DNA from 2 places in the Alteromonas sp. MmMcT2-2 genome. Region 1 is predicted to be linked to the other one. Evidence: predicted binding sites of a transcription regulator. Region 1 holds the regulator's gene; the other holds the start of a gene.

Region 1 (3,370 bases):
GTTAGCGATACAAGTAGTTACGAATCATCTATTCAGATTTTATCGGTAGATAAAGAGGATAACTTTGCGATAAGTGCTGAGGTTGGCGAAGATGTCTATAACTATAGCAAACCGGTCGTTACAGACTACAACAATGACGGTGTGGGTGAGTTACTAATAGGGGCACTGGATTATAGTTCGTCGTTTAATGTCGTGAGACTTACAGATAACGCTATTCAGTGGACACTGAACAATAATCAGAATAGTGAAATTTCGTTTATTGAAGCCATTGACGTAAATAACGACAGTTACGCCGATGCAGTTATTATTGAGAACAATCGACTTAAAGCGTTTGATATCGAGAATCAGGTGCTTATCGACTCAATCATTAACGATTTTTCAATTAATGCGCTTGCTGCCTCTGAAAAAGACGGTGTGCATTATTTTGCTGTTGGGGGCTATAGTTCGCTCAAGCTCTATAAAATGCAGGATGGTGAATTTGTTGGATTGAATGAATTGGAAACCAATTGTGACCAATTGCTCACGGTAAATTTTGATAGTGATAGCGAACTTGAATTTGCGTGTTTAAATAGAAACTACAACACCATCAATGTTTATGACGTGGCGAGCGATGCATTAGAACTCAAAGACGCTATAGCACCGTCATTCTACCCTCAGTATATAGCGGCTGTTCCAACTAAGTCGTCTAATCAGTCGATTCTCGCTATCTACCAGCCTAACGAGAATGACTATTCGTACAATTATTATGACAGCATCGCATATCGCGTGGTTGAGATTGATAATAAAGGCAATGTGGTGTGGCAAAGCCCTGGACTTGGGCTCGATAATGTTGAAGGCATGCGCACACGTCAAAATAGTGATGGGGAGCTGGAGTTACAAATTAGTAACCCGAACATGGCTCTTCTCGTAAAATAAGAAGAAAGCACTTGTCGTAGGCTATTGCAGATCGCAAAAGACGCGGCAAGTGCTTGTTATTTAGTTTTAGGTGTATATACTTACAGGAACTGTATGAACAGACAGGTCTTTTATGCGCCCACTCACAGCTCGACAAACCGAAGTTTTAGAACTTATTAAAACAACCATGTTAGAAACGGGAATGCCGCCTACTCGTGCGGAAATAGCCCGTCAGCTTGGCTTTCGTTCTGCTAATGCAGCAGAGGAACATTTGAAAGCATTGGCGCGTAAAGGCGTGATTGAAATTTTGCCTGGTACGTCTCGTGGCATTAAGCTCAATATCCCTCTTGATAACGACGCACAAGAAGAAGAAGGCCTACCGTTAATTGGGCGTGTTGCAGCCGGTGAGCCGATCTTGGCGCAAGAGCATGTTGAATCGCACTACAAAGTCGATCCTGCACTGTTTCAACCCCATGCCGACTTTTTGCTACGCGTTAACGGTATGAGCATGAAAGACATTGGTATTTTAGACGGTGATCTTCTCGCTGTTCATCGCACCACTGATGTACACAACGGTCAGGTGGTTGTGGCGCGTGTAGATGAAGACGTCACCGTAAAGCGTCTAGAGAAACGCGGGCGTGAAGTATTGCTTCATGCTGAGAATGATGAGTTTGCACCAATAAAAGTTGATTTGGCGACTGAACATTTTGCGATAGAAGGCATTGCGGTGGGTGTGATCAGAAACGCTGACTGGATGTAGTATTTTAGCTTGTTTGTATAAAAGCGGCGCGTTAGCCGCTTTTTTTATGTCTTTTGTTCCTGTTTTTTTCTTCAATCTGCCAACTTAGGTTTTATCCTGCCCAGCAAACCTGTTGGTTTTCTGCGCGCTTATTTTTATCATTACTCACGTTATTCTTTCTATGAATGCTTCAAGTATTTTCCATTTTTTATTTTGAATTTTGTTTGAAATCGACATTGAGTCATCGATTACTTATTGATTTCTTAACTAGTTAGTCGAGCATTTACTTTAACCCCGTGTTCAAAATGCCTGTTTGATTCCAAGGGCATCCCACAGCAATGGCTTTCTCTTTTTGCACGTGAAATCCCCCGCGACCATTTTAGTAAATGATTAAAAATTAACCACTTCGTTAAATTTTTAATAGAAAAGACTAGACGGCACGACATTATTGCGCAATTCTTATACAGAGATCAACAAAATAATAACAATGGCTCTAAATTTGTTTTACAAGTTGAGGTTATGGGTCAATCGTTCGCAAACCATTTGGTAGGGCATCGCGCAAATTAATCAGCGTCTTTGACCACGCCATTACGGAGGTGCTGAGTGAAACAACTAACGACCGTTTTCGCAAAATGGTGTTCTAGTATACCAATTTTGCTTTTTTCCCCTTTGCTTTTTGCGCAAGAAGCAAGCGAAGAAGCCTCTTCGCTTAATTTGAGACGCGGTGCTACCGACATCAGTGGGCAGGTATACGACCTCCATATGTTGATGTTCTTCATTTGTGTAGGTATCGCGGTTGTAGTTTTTGGCGTGATGTTCGCCTCAATGTATCTACATAGAAAGTCCCGTGGTGCCAAGCCAGCTAATTTTCACGAAAACGTGAAGGTCGAAATTGCTTGGACCGTTATTCCTTTCCTTATTCTTATTTTCATGGCGGTACCCGCAGCGAATACTCTAATTGCTATGGAAGACACGTCTGAGCCTGACATGACGGTGTTAGTAACAGGCTCTCAATGGAAATGGCACTACAAGTACATGGATAGCGATGTAGAGTTTTATTCTTTACTCGCCACTCAGCGCGAGCAAATAGAAAACAAATTTCAGAAAACAGATAACTACCTGCTGGAAGTCGACCGTCCCTTGGTTATTCCTACTGGGAAAAAAGTACGCTTTCTTATTACTTCTGACGACGTTATCCACTCTTGGTGGGTTCCTGACTTTGCCGTGAAAAAAGATGCCAACCCCGGCTTTATTAACGAGTCTTGGGCCAAGGTGAATGAGCCGGGTATTTATCGCGGACAGTGCGCAGAGCTTTGTGGTAAAGACCATGGCTATATGCCGGTTGTGGTAATTGCTAAAGAACCCGCCGAGTTTGAAAAGTGGATGGGCGAACAAGAAGAGATTGTTCGTAAAGCAAAAGAAGAAGAGCAGCGTCTACTTTCTATGAATATGTCTATGGATGAACTGATGAAAGAGGGCGAGCGAGTATACAACGCAACGTGCGCTGCTTGCCATATGCCAAATGGTGAAGGTTTACCTGGCGTGTTCCCGGCATTAAAAGGCAGCAAGATGGTACTAGAAGATCAGCAAGGTCACATTGACATCGTGCTGCATGGAAAGTCAGGAACAGCCATGCAAGCGTTTGGAAAAATGCTAAGTCTTAAGGAAATTGCCGCCGTAGTCACTTACGAGCGAAATGCCTGGGGCAATAAAACTGGCGATATGGTTCAAGCCAAA
Region 2 (3,370 bases), on a different contig from region 1:
AGCGCTTCTTACTTGAAGTAGAAGTTTATCGACACGAAAAGCTTAAAAGTAACAACTCTGCTGTAAACGAAGTGGTGCTTCACCACGGAAAAGTTGCCCATATGATGGAATTTGAAATTTACATCGATGAGCAATTTGTATTCAGTCAGCGCAGCGACGGATTAATAGTAGCCACACCTACAGGTTCAACGGCTTACTCTTTATCAGCGGGCGGCCCTATTATTATGCCCAAGCTAGATGCACTTACGTTGGTACCCATGTTTCCTCACACACTTAGCAGCCGTCCAATCGTTGTTGATGCTGACAGTCAGGTATCGATGAAAGTATCAAAGGTTAATAGTGACTCGCTACAAGTGAGTTGCGATAGCCATATTGTTCTGCCGGTGCTGCCTGGCGATGAAATTCGAATAAACAAAAGCGTAGACAAACTCCATCTTGTTCACCCTAGGGGCTACAGCTACTTCAATGTACTTCGTAAAAAGTTAGGTTGGGGTAGTAAGCTTTACTAACCTCCCTGCTCCATTTAGTTGATTCCATGTGCATTTATTACATAAGCCTGTAGCATTTTCTTGATTGCTACAGGCTTGAAAAATAAAGATTTTTTAATCTTCTCTAATTTCCTTAACGAAAACCAAGACTTATAGAAATATAAGTTTTCGGCATACCTGTTGCACCTATTACAACAAGTCGTCAGCACAAGGTCTTTGTTATTTGGCCTAAATGATGTTTCGCATCCCGCTGACTTATTTGCATTCAATAGGAGATATCATGAGTAACACCAATATCAAATTTACAGCCCCTGGAATGGATAACGATGCTGCTGCCAAAACAATCAAGGTATTGGATCAGCGATTGGTTGCACTATTAGATTTACAGTTAACGTTGAAGCACATTCATTGGAATGTAGTAGGACCAAATTTTATCGGTGTGCATGAGATGTTGGATCCGCAGGTAGATGCGGTACGCGAAATGACCGACACAATTGCAGAGCGAATTGCCACTTTAGGTGGCGTACCGAAAGGAACACCGAAAGCCATTGTTGAAGGTCGCAGCTGGAACGATTATGAGTTGGGTAAAGGTTTAGTACTTGACCACCTTAAGGCGCTGGATGCCGTATATGACGGTGTAAATGGTGACCACAGAAAAGCGTTAGAGCTTTTGGGTGAAATTGACCCAGTATCGGAAGATATGATCACCGGCCAACTTGCAGATTTAGAACAGTTCCAGTGGTTTGTGCGCGCGCACATTGAGTCTGGCAGCGGTGAGCTACAACAATAGAATACGTTCACTGTGTTTGCAGATTGTAATCCGAACTATCTGCAATAGATTAAAGTTGTAATGTTAAGGAGAGCTTCGGCTCTCCTTTTTAAGTTTTCCCTTCGCGGCGAATCCGAATTATCGGTTATTCATAACCCACCCTTAAAAGATCGAACCTATACAATTGATTTTACGAATATTATTATCGACGCCGGTTGTTTTTAAATAAATATTTTGCGACTTAACTTTACACAACACAAATACTGTATATATTATCAGTTACTGTATATATCATCATGTTCAACTTTTTTCGAGTGTGGTTATGTTAGCGCATCTTTCTATTTCTAATTTTGCTGTTGTAAAACAATTATCAGTTCAACTGGAAAACGGGTTGACTGCTATAACCGGTGAAACCGGTGCAGGTAAATCAATTGCTATTGATGCCTTAAGCTTGTGCTTAGGCGAGCGCGCCGACGCAAATGCGGTGCGAAAAGGTAGCGCAAAAGCGGAGATCATTGCTCACTTTTCTTTAAACGGCAATGTATTAGCTAAAGCCTTCCTCGATGAACATGAGCTCACCTCAGATGAAGATGAGAATAGCTGCTTTATTCGCAGAGTTATTTCAAAGGAAGGCCGTTCAAAAGCTTTTATCAACGGTATTCCCGCCTCACTTCAGCAGTTAAAAGGCTTAGGCCAGTTTTTGTTGGCCATTCACGGTCAAAATACTCACCTACAGTTGCTGAAAGAAGACCATCAAAGGGAATTAGTTGATGGTTACGCTAAGCACAACGACATATTAGTGCAAGTTAGAGAAACCTACTCTCTTTGGCGTGATAAGCAGCGCACGTTAAAGGCGCTTCAAGAACAAGCCCAGCAGCGCGAAGACAGAATTCAGCTGTTAACTTATCAGGTTCAAGAACTTGATGAATTCGCCATTGAAGAGGGTGAATTTGAAGAGTTAGAAATAGAGCACAAACGCCTGAGTAACGGGCAAAGTCTTTTAGAGCAAGCACAGACTAGCGTATACAATTTATATGAAAGCGATGAAGGCAACGCACTGTCAGTTATACAAAGCAGTATTGAACGTTTAGGCGAATTAGAGACGCACGACGCTAGTTTAACGCCAATCATTGCAATGCTTAATGATGCAGCAATTCAAGTAGAAGAAGCGGCAGGAGAGCTACGTAGCTACTGCGATCACTTAGAGATCGATCCACTTCGCTTACAGCAAGTTGAGGCGCGCTATGCGAAGGCGATGGAACTTGCCCGTAAACATACTGTGATGCCAGAAGGACTTTATCAGCATCACCAAGAGCTAGCCGCCGAATTCAATGCTTTATCGGAACAGGAAACACTGTTAGGTACTCTTGAAGGCGAAGTAGAAGAAGCACGTGCAACGTATTTAACCGCGACCAAAGCGCTTTCTGAGAGCAGGCAACGTGCTGCTGGTAAGCTAAGCGAAGATATTGAAGTGCAAATTCGCCAAATGAATATGCCCCACGCAAAAGTGGATATTCAGATTCAATACGACGAACTTAAGAAGCCGGTGAGCACAGGTCTAGATACCGTAGAATTTAAAGTGTCTACCAACCCTGGTCAAGATGCAGACAAATTAGAAAAAGTCGTATCAGGTGGTGAACTTTCTCGTATAGGACTGGCTATTCAGGTTATAGCAAGCGGCCATCACGCTACCCCTACTATGATTTTCGATGAAGTCGATACGGGCATTAGCGGCCCAACAGCATCAATCGTTGGCGGGCTTTTACGTAAATTAGGTAAACAATCGCAAGTAATGTGTGTTACCCATCTACCTCAAGTAGCGGCACAGGCACATAATCAATTGTTTGTTACCAAGCTTACCGACGGGGAAAGTACTGAAACCCAGATGTTGGCGCTGACTAAGCAAGACAGGATCGATGAGCTTGCAAGACTATTAGCCGGTGATAAAGTAACCAAATCGGCGCTAGCGAATGCAAAAGAACTGCTTAAAAGCGCAGCATCGAACTAAAATGCAGTTGATTGGTCATAGTTGTCAATGTAGCATGCCTTCGCGCTTGCAATAAAACAGTCTCGAAATTCGCTTTAGCGAAGTTCATTGACACTAACAAAGGCA

Evidence for each region. The regulator LexA, encoded in region 1, represses DNA repair genes until DNA is damaged. The targets are predictions, from matches to a motif close to TACTGTATNNNNATACAGTA.
Region 2: the regulator LexA is predicted to act here: its motif matches at 1,519-1,538, upstream of recN (DNA repair protein RecN).

Annotation. Positions count from the first base shown of each region.
Region 1 is NZ_JAKRFA010000001.1:364,139-367,508, reverse strand. Features, by position in the region: gene MHM99_RS01555 (hypothetical protein) at 1-915, shown strand, start outside; gene lexA (transcriptional repressor LexA) at 1,028-1,654, shown strand; gene coxB (cytochrome c oxidase subunit II) at 2,237-3,370, shown strand, end outside.
Region 2 is NZ_JAKRFA010000004.1:118,583-121,952, forward strand. Features, by position in the region: gene nadK (NAD(+) kinase) at 1-509, shown strand, start outside; gene dps (DNA starvation/stationary phase protection protein Dps) at 769-1,278, shown strand; gene recN (DNA repair protein RecN) at 1,580-3,265, shown strand.